DNA from 4 places in the Clostridium sp. X genome. Region 1 is predicted to be linked to each of the others. Evidence: riboswitches for the same ligand, from Rfam matches in the RefSeq annotation. Region 1 holds a riboswitch; each other region holds the start of a gene.

The links. Region 1 has a riboswitch for cyclic di-AMP ahead of ACX0KU_RS00945 (cell wall hydrolase). Riboswitches for the same ligand answer to the same signal wherever they lie in the genome.
Region 2: linked by a shared signal. The riboswitch ahead of dapB (4-hydroxy-tetrahydrodipicolinate reductase) and the one ahead of ACX0KU_RS00945 (cell wall hydrolase) in region 1 are both predicted to bind cyclic di-AMP.
Region 3: linked by a shared signal. The riboswitch ahead of ACX0KU_RS00290 (hypothetical protein) and the one ahead of ACX0KU_RS00945 (cell wall hydrolase) in region 1 are both predicted to bind cyclic di-AMP.
Region 4: linked by a shared signal. The riboswitch ahead of ACX0KU_RS07195 (ATP-binding protein) and the one ahead of ACX0KU_RS00945 (cell wall hydrolase) in region 1 are both predicted to bind cyclic di-AMP.

Annotation. Positions count from the first base shown of each region.
Region 1 covers NZ_CM146912.1:196,973-200,153, forward strand. The annotation lists gene ACX0KU_RS00935 (purine-nucleoside phosphorylase) at 1-731, opposite strand, end outside; gene deoC (deoxyribose-phosphate aldolase) at 734-1,384, opposite strand; cyclic di-AMP (ydaO/yuaA leader) riboswitch at 1,541-1,667, shown strand; gene ACX0KU_RS00945 (cell wall hydrolase) at 1,673-2,470, shown strand; gene ACX0KU_RS00950 (HD domain-containing phosphohydrolase) at 2,555-3,181, opposite strand, start outside.
Region 2 covers NZ_CM146912.1:672,204-675,384, reverse strand. The annotation lists partial or broken gene recA (recombinase RecA) at 1-923, shown strand, start outside; gene dapB (4-hydroxy-tetrahydrodipicolinate reductase) at 1,035-1,856, opposite strand; cyclic di-AMP (ydaO/yuaA leader) riboswitch at 1,861-1,992, opposite strand; gene ACX0KU_RS03300 (VanZ family protein) at 2,295-2,765, shown strand; gene ACX0KU_RS03295 (spore coat protein) at 2,810-3,115, opposite strand; gene ACX0KU_RS03290 (spore coat protein) at 3,141-3,181, opposite strand, start outside.
Region 3 covers NZ_CM146912.1:50,805-53,985, forward strand. The annotation lists gene ACX0KU_RS00285 (urease accessory protein UreH domain-containing protein) at 1-1,215, shown strand, start outside; cyclic di-AMP (ydaO/yuaA leader) riboswitch at 1,286-1,415, shown strand; gene ACX0KU_RS00290 (hypothetical protein) at 1,419-2,060, shown strand; gene ACX0KU_RS00295 (putative bifunctional diguanylate cyclase/phosphodiesterase) at 2,104-3,181, opposite strand, start outside.
Region 4 covers NZ_CM146912.1:1,395,620-1,398,800, forward strand. The annotation lists gene ACX0KU_RS07185 (HAMP domain-containing sensor histidine kinase) at 1-1,015, opposite strand, end outside; gene ACX0KU_RS07190 (hypothetical protein) at 1,336-1,470, shown strand; cyclic di-AMP (ydaO/yuaA leader) riboswitch at 1,479-1,606, shown strand; gene ACX0KU_RS07195 (ATP-binding protein) at 1,674-3,181, shown strand, end outside.

The sequences.
Region 1 (3,181 bases):
GGTTGATCTAGAATTCCTGAAGCCATATTTGTCATGCAAGATATTCCTACAACCTTAATTCCACTATGAACAGCTATAATAACCTCTGGAACTGTGGACATTCCCACTGCATCTCCACCTAGTATACGCACCATCCTAACCTCTGCTGGCGTTTCATAAGTTGGGCCACTCATTGCTGCATATACTCCCTCTTGAAGTAAAATATTAAGTGATTTAGCTATTTCTCGAACTTTCTCTCTTAGATTTTTATCATATGCATTTGACATATCTGGGAAACGAGTACCAAACTCATTTAAATTCCTTCCAATTAGAGGATTATCTCCTGTTAAATTCAGATGGTCACTTATAAGCATTAAGTCTCCTGGATTAAAGCTTTTATTCACAGCTCCCGCTGCATTTGTCACAATAAGTTTTTCAACCCCTAATAACTTCATTACTCGAACAGGAAAAGTTACTTCCTCCATTTTGTATCCCTCATAGTAATGAAATCTTCCCTGCATTGCTACAACTTTTTTACCTTCTAAAGTTCCAATAACTAATTTTCCTGCATGCCCTTCCACAGTAGACACTGGAAAATGAGGAATGTCACCATATGAATAATGCTCTGCATCCTCTATTTGGTCTGCAATGCCTCCAAGTCCAGAGCCTAAAATTAATCCAATCTCTGGCTTTACTTTTAATTTTTCCACTATATAATCCGCAGCTTCTTTCATCTTATTATATAAATCCAATTTTATAATCTCCTTTCCACTATTGCTATAGATGCGCTAGCACCTACTCTATTAGCTCCAGCTGCAATAACTGCCTCTGCATCTTCCCTAGTTCTTACTCCCCCTGAAGCTTTAACACCAATTTCTGTTCCTACAGTTTCTCTCATCAATTTAATGTCTTCTACTGTAGCTCCTCTCGTCGAAAAGCCTGTGGACGTTTTTACAAAGTCTGCTCCAGCTTCTTTTGAGATTTCACAAGCTTTAACTATCTCTTCTTTTGATAAAAGACAGTTTTCTAAAATTACCTTTACTAACACTTTTCCCTTTGCTGAATTAACTACAGCTTGAATATCCTCTTTTACTTCATCATACTTTTTAGCTTTTAGGGCTCCTATATTTAATACCATGTCTATTTCTTGTGCACCATTTTCAATAGCCTGCTCAGCTTCAAAGGCTTTTGCCTCTTTTGTTGTAGCTCCTAATGGGAATCCTACAACTACACAAGTTCTAACATCTGTCCCCTCTAATTCTTTACTTACTAAAGTTGCGTAATATGGATTTACACACACTGATGCAAATCTATACTTTTTAGCCTCTAAACAAATTTTTACTATTTCTTTCTCAGTAGCCTCTGGTTTTAGTAGAGTATGATCTATGTATTTTTCTAATTTCATTTTTAATCTCTCCCTTCTATTATTATCCGCTTTTATGAAGCTTTTAATACAATCTAAAATATTAAGGGGCTGCCTCTTAATATTTAACATTTGTTTCCTGTTATACCATTAATCATATATAGACCCTATATTATATCTTTGTTAGAATAACCATGAGATAAAAAAAAGCCGAATCTCCATTTTGGAGTACGGGGGACTTATTACTAGGGGTGAATCTCCATTTTGGAGTAGGGTGACCTCAACCCGAACCCGTCAACTAACCTCGAAGGCATAGGGAGGTACAAATTTATGTTAAAATCTAAGAAACTGAAATCGTTTATAGCAACTATATCCCTTTCAGTATTATTTGCTTTGCCTGTACAAGCTGCTACTTATAGGGTCACGGCTAATGATAACCTATATAGAATAGGTATACTCTTTGACACCTCAGTTAGCACCTTAAAATCTACTAATAATTTATCAAGCGATACTATATATCCTGGTCAATTATTAAATGTACAAGCTGCCACACATACTGTAAAACAAGGAGATAGTCTTTACTTAGTTTCACAAAAATATGGGATATCATTAGAAAGTCTAAGAAAAGCTAACAACAAATGGAATGATCATCTTTCTATAGGTCAAAACCTTATAATTCCTGGAACTTCTTCAGTTAGTAGCCAAGCTACTACCACTATGGCTGCTAGATCTATTGCCACTACACCTAAGAGTGTAATTTCTTATACTTCTGCAGAGCTTGACCTTTTAGCAAGATTGGTTAGAGCTGAAGCAGAAAATCAACCTTATTCCGCAAAAGTTTCTGTTGCGGCAGTTGTAGTAAATAGAGTTCAAAGTTCACAATTCCCGAGTACAATAAGCGGAGTAGTAAATCAAAGAGTAAATGGATATTATCAATTTACTCCTGTTAAAAATGGAACTATATCTAGACCAGCTACTGCTTTAGATAGACAAGCTGCCTTAGAAGCTATTAATGGAGCTGATCCAACAAAAGGAGCATTGTTCTTCTATGATACTAGTGTAACTAGTAAATGGATGTTATCAAAACCAGTATCTACTAGAATAGATAAGATGGTATTTGCTTACTAAATAAAATTGTAAAATAATTTTATTTTAGTCGCTAATCTATAATTGCTAATCTCTATGTATATTTCTGTATCCAATAGTAACTAGCTACCCATGATTAGCGACTTCTTTTTTTTCTTTCATCATATTTATAAATCGTTCTACAATATATGGATCAAATTGAGTCCCTGCACATCTTTTTATTTCTTTTAATGCTTCATCTTTTGCTATACCTTCATGATAGGACCTATCCTGAGTCATAGCATCAAAGCTATCTACTATAGATACAATTCGTGCTAACAAAGGTATTTCTTTTTCCTTAAGCTTTTGAGGGTAACCAGCTCCATCCCATCTTTCATGATGAGATAGTATTAATTGTGCTATACCTCTTAGTTCCGGAGAGGAAATGGCTATCTGATACCCTATTTCAGGGTGACGTTTTATAATATTCCACTCTCGTTCTGATAACTTTCCTGGTTTAGTAAGTATTTCTTTTGGAATAGCAATTTTGCCTATATCATGTAGCATAGCTAAAAGAAGTAGATCATCTAAGTTATTTTCTGGCAATCTTAATTCTTTTCCTAATTGTATAGATAAAATTTCAAGCCTTTTAGCATGTTCTCTTGTTTCAAATGTGGTCTCTTCTAAAGTCTTTTGAAGTGACTCAATTATAGAGCTACGAGTACTTTTACTCTCAAGAAGCTTTCTTTTGTACATATAATCATCTGCTTCTTT
Region 2 (3,181 bases), 480 kb from region 1:
GGCTATACCAACAGGATGTCTAGCTCTAGACATAGCATTAGGGGTAGGTGGTGTGCCTATGGGCAGAGTAATAGAAATATATGGTCCTGAGTCTTTAGGTAAGACTACTGTTACACTACATATATTAGCAGAGGCACAAAAAAAAGGGTGGTATAGCAGCTTTTGTTGATGCAGAGCATGCCTTAGATCCAGCTTATGCTAGGAAGTTAGGAGTCAATATTGAGGACTTAATAGTTAGTCAACCAGATACTGGAGAACAAGCTTTAGAAATAGTAGAGGCCCTTGTAAGATCAAATGCTGTAGATGTAATTGTTGTGGATTCCGTAGCAGCACTTGTACCAAGAGCTGAAATAGAAGGAGAGATGGGGGATTCCCATATGGGGCTTCAGGCAAGGCTTATGTCTCAGGCATTAAGAAAACTTACTGCAGCAATTAATAAGTCAAAATGTATTGTTATATTTATAAATCAATTAAGAGAAAAAATAGGAATTATGTTTGGTAATCCAGAAACTACAACAGGTGGCCGAGCTCTGAAATTTTATTCATCAGTAAGGCTAGATATAAGAAAAATTGATACTATAAAAAATGGTGATGAATTTCTAGGAAGCAGAACTAGGGTAAAAGTAACAAAAAATAAGGTTGCTCCTCCTTTTAAGCAAGCTGAATTCGATATAATTTATAATCAAGGTATTTCAAGGGAAGGTAACCTTATAGATATAGCTGTTAATGAGGAAATAGTTGAAAAAAGTGGATCATGGTTTTCATATAAGGATATAAGACTAGGTCAGGGAAGAGAAAATTCTAAGATATACTTAAAAGATAATCCTGATTTAGCCAATCAGATAGAAAATTTAATAAGAGAAAAATATAATCTTCCATTAATAAAACATGCAGTTAGCGACAAAGGTAAGGATGAAGTGTAATTTATTATACTAAAGAACCCCCTATAGAGTAGCCCTTTTCTAAGGTGTACTCTATAGGGGATTACATTTATAGCTAATGATTTTGGACCTTTAATACATTTTTATTATATACTAGATTTCTATAACAAAGTCTTCTGAGTTATCTATATAATCAGATAGAACTTTTTCAAGGTTTAGAACATTTTTCATTTCATAATAACCAGACTTTTTATAAATGAAGTTAACTGCCTTTACTGCTCCAAGTGCGAAGGCTTTTCTTGAAAAGGATTCGTGTGAAATTTCGATTTTATCCTCTTCACCAACTATTAGAACTTCATGTTTACCAATAACGCCACCAACTCTGAAGGCGCTTATAGGTATTTCTTTTGAATTAGCAGTAGCATTTTTTAAAGACTTTTTAATCTCACCAGCTAGCTTTAATGCAGTTCCAGAAGGCGAGTCTTTTTTATGTTTATGGTGTGTTTCAATAATTTGAAAATCATAATTATTTAATATGCCAGAAGCAATATTGGCAAGAAGCATCATAACATTCACACCTACAGTAATATTGGGAGCAAATATAATACCGTTATGATATTTCCGTGGAAGAGCTTGAAGAGTTTTAATATTATCATCACTAAAGCCTGTAGTACCAATGAGCATATTAATTTTCATTTTAGCAAATATCTCAGCACTCTTCATAGTTGACTCAAAATTTGAGAAATCAATAACAACATCGGGTTTTAATTTGAAAATTACTTTTTCAAGTTCGGCTATAGAGTAGATTTCTATGCCTAAGTTATTTCTACCTAGAAGAGTTCCAAGGTCCATACCTATTTTGTTACTATTAGGACTACAAATTGCACCTACAAGTTTAATATTATCTTGTTCAAGCAAGACGTTGGCTATTTGTTGCCCCGTTCTTCCAATTCCAAGTAAGCATACCTTAATCATAAATATATCCTCCTTTTAGATGCTTGCGAGGTTAGCTGACGGATTCGGATGAAAGGAACTACCCTACCTAATATAATTAAGATTCACCCCGTTTAACTTGGTTCCCCCGCTCTATAAGATTCAGCATTTTAATTTTAATTTACAAACATCAGGTAACAACTTAATTATAATGTATAAGTTGTTTAAAGACAAGAAAAATACCAAGAATTTACTTAATGAAATAGTTGGAAAATCTTATTTGACATCCATATTGTTTTAATTATATTTTTATCGGTAAAAGGATACATAAATGTGATAAACTTAAATTATCTATATTATTATAATGAAGAAACCAAAATAATGTGTACAGATTATTATAGTAGGTACATTCAAATAATATGCATAGGTTAACAAAGAGAGAATTCCTGTTTGTGAAAATTAGACGGTGAGGAATAAGATATGGAGAAAAATAAGAAATACTTTAAATGGATATTAGTAATAGCTTGGATGATAATTATATTTTTATTTTCAAATGAACCTGCAGTAGCATCAGATAAGAATAGTAGGTTTGCAATAGATATATTAGATTCTTTAGGTATAGATTTTAATAGTGCTTTTGGAGAGTTAGCTAATTTTATACTTAGAAAGACAGCTCATTTTATGGAATATTTTATACTATATCTATTAGTCTTCAATGCTTTAAAAAAGAATTTTTCTTTAAAGAAGGGTCTAATAATTTCTTTGATAATAACATTTTTATATGCCTGTTCTGATGAAGTGCATCAGCTTTTTGTTTTAGGAAGAGAAGGCAGGTTTACGGACGTTTTAATTGATACATTAGGTGGGACTTTTGCATTGATTTTAATAACTAGTTACAATAGTTTTAAAGAAAAAGACAATAAAAAAGTTAAGGTGAATTCTTATAAGTAGATGCCTTAACTCTTTTTTTATATTTAACTGGCGTATAAAGAATTTTATATAAAACTTTTAGAAAGCTTTAAAGCTGCATCAGTTACTTTCATATCCACCTTAAATTGTTCATGTAGGTCGTAGGCATTATAGTAACCCTTTCTCTCCATGTAAGTTGCTATTGCTTCATGAGTAGCAATAGCATCATTTAATTGTTTTCTAAGAATTGCTCTCACTTGGGGAGAAGTTGTTTCAGTTAGTGCAATTGAATAGTTTCGTACAGCACTTTTAGCAGACACTAAAAAATCAGTAGCAATAACTTGATCACTAAGCTTATCCATGCCAGTAAGGCTCTCTATTAATGAGTTCATAAGGACACCTTCTTTCTATATTAATTTAAGATGTTATAAGTTCAGGAAGAGAAACACTTGATTGCT
Region 3 (3,181 bases), 150 kb from region 1:
TTCATGATAATTATGGGAGCTAATATGGCTGGTTTTTCTTTATTCAGAAAAATAAACATCAGACTACCTTGGTCAAGTTGCTCACTTAAAAGAAAAACAGCTTCACCTTTTTTAGTTGGTATCTTAAATGGATTTATGCCTTGTGGACCTCTACAAACTATGCAACTATATGCTCTTAGTACTGGTAGTGCTACAAAAGGTGCTTTATCTATGTTTATATTCGCTTTAGGAACAGTTCCTCTAATGTTAACTTTTGGGGCTATCTCTGGCTTACTAAGTAAAGGATATACAAAAAAACTTTTAAAATTCAGCGGTATTTTAGTAATTGTTTTAGGTATAATTATGGGAAATAGAGGTCTTGCCCTTGCTGGTATAAATGTACCTAGCCTAAACTCACTTGGAACTTCTAGCTCTCCCTCAGGTGGAACAGTTGATAGTACTAAAGCTATTATTAAAGATGGTAAACAAACCCTAACTATGTCTGCTAATTATAGAGGATACGTATCTAATGTACTATATGTGCAAAAGGGAATTCCAGTGAACTGGATTATTAATGGTGAAGAAATTACTTCTTGTAACAATGCCATCGTAGTTCCTTCCTTAGGAATTGAAGCTAAAATAGACAAAGGTGAAAATATAATAGAGGAATTTACTCCAACTGAGAGTGGAGATATTAACTTTAGTTGCTGGATGGGGATGATTCGTGGAGTTATACGAGTAGTAGATGATATTAGTGTAGTAGATGCTTCAAAATCTGATTCATCTCTGCCAGCTCCAAGTCAACCTTCTTGTTGTAGTGTTCCTCTTGAAGAAACTGAAAGTATATATGGTGATGATATAAGTACTGCTCCTACAGAAAGATTAGTAAAAAAAGCTACTATTACTTCATCATCTCAAGAAGCTATAATAACAGGAATTGGCTTTGAGTTTGACCCTCTTATAATGGTGGTTAATAAAGGAATAAAAGCTACTATTAATTTAGATTTAACTTCTTTTGATATCCCTGAAGGAACCTATGAAGTAATTGATGGAAATACTGGCAAAACCCTTGATACCTTTGAGGGTAAAAAAGGCATAGTTAAAGTTAATATAGATACTACGTCAAATAATGTCTATGGAGTAATTAAAAATGAACGAATTTTAGGTATAATTGAGGTAGTTGATGATTTAAATACTGTTAACTTAGAAGAAATAAAAATAAAATACTTAAATTAAGTATTTTATCATAAATATTACCACTATTATTTTTGAAATTGTTCTTATATAATATAAAATTGTGAAAACCCCTTAAAATTTGCCTAATGCTTGGGAAACAACGGAGGACTTCTTTATAAAAATGGGGTGAATCCAATAAAGGTAGGGAATCTCTCTTTCCGAACCCGTCAACTAACTTCGTAGGCATTTAGAGAGGTATTTTAATGAAAAAACATAATATTAATTACTCTATACTTTTTTTAGTATTCTTTTTTATGGGAATGCTTTTGTGGAAACATGAACGTAAAGAAGATATTAAAGCTGTGAATGTAGCTTACAGTACAATTGCTATTGATAAATCTTCTGAGGATGACTCTCCATCAGAAGAAAATACATATTCATCTGAGATTGAAACCTTAGATTGGTGGAAAGAGGCTAGATACGTATTTAAGAGAAATTCGATAGCAGAAGTTACTGATGTATCTACACAGAAAAGCTTTAAAGTAAAAAGGACAATGGGCAGCAATCACGCTGATGCAGAAGCATTAACTTTAGAAGATACTCAGATAATTAAAAATATCTGGGGAGGTTTTTCTTGGGAAAGACGTCCAGTAATTGTTGAGATTGATGGAAGAAAACTTGCCGCTTCTATGAGTGCAATGCCCCATGCAGGAATTGATTCTGCACCTGCTTTTAAGGTTATAAGTAACCGTTCGGTTGGTTATGGTAGAGGCGAGAACCTTGATGTTATTAAAGATAATGGTATGGATGGCCATTTTGATATTCACTTTTTAAATAGCACAAGACACAAAGACGGAAAAAAGGATCCTGAACATCAGACAGCAATTCATTCCGCAAATAAATAATTAAAGAATAGGATTAAATCCACAATGGATTTAATCCTATTCTTTAATTTTCTCCGATAAATAACTTTCTTTCTTCTATTAATCTCTCAAATTCCTTTGGCGGAACAGGCTTACTATATAAGTAACCTTGTATTTCATGACATCCATTAAGTTTTAAGAAATCAAGCTGAGTTATCGTTTCTACTCCTTCAGCTGTTACATTTAAATCTAAATTTGTTCCAAGACTGATTATAGCATTAACAATAGCAGTGTTTTTGTTATCACCGTTAATATCTCTAACAAAGGAAGAGTCAATTTTCAAAGTATCAATCTTAAAGTTTTTCAAATAATTAAGAGAAGAAAAACCTGTTCCAAAATCATCTAAAGATACTTTTACTCCCATTTCTTTCAATCTTTCAAGAGTATCAATTGTAAACTGAATATCTTTTATTACGATACTCTCAGTAATTTCAAGTTCTAACCAATATGGATCTAACTTTGCTTCCTCCAAAATTTCTCCTATTTTATCTAATAAGTTTGATTGAGCAAACTGAAGTGCCGATAAATTAACAGAAACTCTGAGAGGTTTATATCCTGCTTCTTGCCACAACTTATTCTGTTTACATGCAGTTCTTAAGACCCATTCCCCTATTGGTATTATTAATCCAGTTTCCTCAGCTATAGGAATGAACTGAACTGGTGATACCATCCCAAACTCTGGACTATTCCATCTAATTAGTGCCTCAACAGCCTTTATACCCTCACTCTTTGAGTCTACTCTCGGTTGATAGTATAATGTCAATTCTTCCTTTTCTAATGCTTTACGAAGATGGTTTTCCATTTTAAATCTTTGTATTCCCTGACTATCCATATCATCATTATAGAATTTATAATTACATTTGCCATTATCTTTAGCACGATACATTGCAATATCTGCTTTTTTAAGAAGAATCTCTGTTTTGTTTCCGTCTTGAGGATAAAATGAAATTCCCATGCTTGCACTTATATTAATTTCTTGTTCCTCTAATACATATCTTTCCTGAAGTATATTCAATATATCATCTGCTATTTTAGCAGCGTCTTTTTCACTCTCTATATTTGATATTAAAAAGGTGAACTCATCTCCACTCATACGACATACT
Region 4 (3,181 bases), 1.2 Mb from region 1:
CGCCAATACTAGTATCAGTTAATTTAGATGAATTGTAAATAAAGTCATATAACTCTCCATTTCTAATAACTTCAAGAAAATATTTATTTATAGCCTCTTCCTCAAGTATATTAAAAAGTTTTTCAGCAGCTTTATTAAGGAGGATAATTTTATAATTGTTATCTAAAACTATTATTGGTTCAGAAATACTCTTTACAATTGCCATTGATTTATTCTTTTCTAACATGAGCTTTCCAAGATTACTTTCTTCAAGTTTATGAAGACGCATTGTCATACTATTAAATTCTTTAGTTAATTCGCCTATCTCGTCTTCAGATATAATTGGAGCTTGCAAGTGGATATTTCCTTCCTTAACAGCCTTGACTGTTTCTGTTAAAGAGTAAATAGGTCTAAGGGTTTTATTTGTTGAATACCTAGATATAATAAATCCACCTATAACTGATACTGAAGATAGTATGATAATTATGTACATAGACTCTTTGGCTGCTACAGTTACAGTTTCTTTACTTCTAAACATAGCTTTTTCGTTTAGCTGAGATAATAGGTCTAAATCTTCTTTCAATAATAAAAGAATGGGAGATATAGAATCTTCATAATATTTAGTAGCAAACTGAGTCCCGTTTTTATTATTTATTTCCTGAAGCTCTGAAAAATACTTTAGAAACTTTGAGTAATTCTTATTAATTCTTAATACAATATCCTTCTCACCAACTTCGGTAACATTGTTATATTGTAAGTTGTACCATTTGTAAAATATATCTGTATTTAAATGAAAGGCATCAATACCTTTAATAGAATCTACAAATATATAATTATTAATGGCATTATTTTGTTCTTTAATTGCTTTGAACATAGTTGTTGCAGCGTTTATGCTTCTATAGTTATTTACCATAAGTCCATCGATAGATTTAGTAAGACTATATACGTTGAGTATAGAGGTAATACCTAGGACAGCAATAGTAAATACGAGGAAAATATAAACAGCAACTATCTTAAATTTAAGAGTTTTTAACATTAATAACCACCTAGCTTAGTCAAATTTATTTTTAGTATAGAGCTTAATGCTTTTAAAGTCAATTAACATGAATATACCTATAGCTTTTTGAAGGTAAGACAAGCATGGCAGTGATAATTTAAAGAGATGATTTATAGGGGGATATAATGAATAAGATAAAAATAAATGGGTGGTTTGAGCCTGGAGAAAATCTATGTTAGAATTGAGGAAATAATACGAAAGCACCTAGATTGTGGGTCTTCCATGATCTTTTTTGTATTTAAAAACTAATTAATTATCGTGATTTTTAAATGAAAAATTAAGTCTAGAGAGGGTTTTTTATGTACAAGGTTTATAAGTTAAAAAAAGGTAATATTTCATTCAAGGAAAAAATGAAGTTTAATTCACTTTTTAAAGAAATCATATGGAAGTTTAGTATGATTAGAAGAGGGTACAAGATAGAGAGAATAAAATAGATATTTAATTTAATATAATGCTGAATTCTATAATAGAAGCGGGGGAACCAATTTAATGGGGCGAATTTTTGAAAAAATAGGACACTCTTCAGTCCAAGTCCGACAGCTAACCTCGTAAGCGTTGAAGAGGAGAAAGTCATAGCCGTGGTTTCTCTGCGGCATTTTTTTGCCTTTTTATAGGTAGGAGGTTAGAGAATTCTTTTATGAAAAAATTTTATAGTTTAAAAAATAAAATGCTAACAATATATCTTATATTAATATTTGCATTAACAATCAATAGCATATGGTCTGTTATTAATTTTAGAAGACTCAATAATTCTATAGATAATATAATGCAGTCTAACTATAGAAGTATAGTAGCAGCACAAAATATGATTGAATCAATAGAGAGGCAAGATAGTGCAGAGCTAGGATATTTATTTGCTAATGATAAAGAGATGGTAGATATTTTTTATAATAATCAAGTACAATTTTTAAAGTCTCTATCTATAGCACAGAATAACATAACAGAAAAAAATGAACTTAAAACAGTAGAGAGTCTAAGTAAATTATATTTTAAGTATATGGAGTCTTTTTATATATTAAAGGAAATGTCTAAAGATAAAGAGTTTGATATAGATAAAGATTACTACTACAATGAGATTTTTCCCTTATTTAATGAGACAAAGATTGAGTGTAGAAATTTATTAAACATAAATCAAGAAGCTATGGTAGCTAAAAAAAATAATGCTAAAAGTGTAGCAGCTAAAGCAGCGTATTCAACAATATTATTATCAGCAGGAATAATATTTATAGGATTTATATTAGTACTTTACTTAACTGGAAAGATAGTTAAGCCACTATATATCTTAATAGATAAGATAAAGAAGATTGCAGAAGGTAATTATAATCAAAAGCTAGATGTAGAAGGAAATGATGAAATATCCAATCTAGCATATGAATTTAATGTAATGGCAGATAAGCTAAAAAATTATGAAATGCTGAATATAAGTAAGTTGATGAAAGAAAAGCAGAAGATAGAAGGTATTGTAGAGAGTATTAGTGATGGAGTTATAGTTACTGATAATTCTAATAATATAATATTAGTTAATAGAGCGGCTGAAAAAATTCTAGATATTAGAGAGCGAGATGTACTGAATAGACACTTTTTAGAATCTATAAGAAAACAAGATATATTTGAGATTATAAATAATGTTGCATCTAATAAAGAATACAATAAATATAAAAATTATAAAGATATAACAATAGAACATAATGAAATTCACAAATACTATAGGGTTAATGTTACTCCTATTATAAACAATTCTGGTGAATATTTTGGAGTTGTAACACTTATGCAAGACATAACTAAACTTAAAGAAATTGATCAAATTAAGTCAGAGTTTGTTTCCACGGTATCCCACGAGTTTAGAACACCATTAACATCTATAAGTATGGGAACAGATCTTTTATTAGAAAATGTACTGGGAGATATAAATGCAGATCAAAGGGAGATTCTTCAAGTTATAAAGGAAGATCAAGTAAGACTTAAAGAGCTTGTAGATGAACTTTTGGATTTATCAAAAATACAATCTGGAAGAATAAAAATGGATATGGAAGTATTTAATATCAAGGATATGATAGAAAATACAGTCAAGTCATTTAACCTACAACTAAAGGAGAAAAATATAAAGTTAGGCTTAGAGATTACAAATAAAAATAATAATGTAAT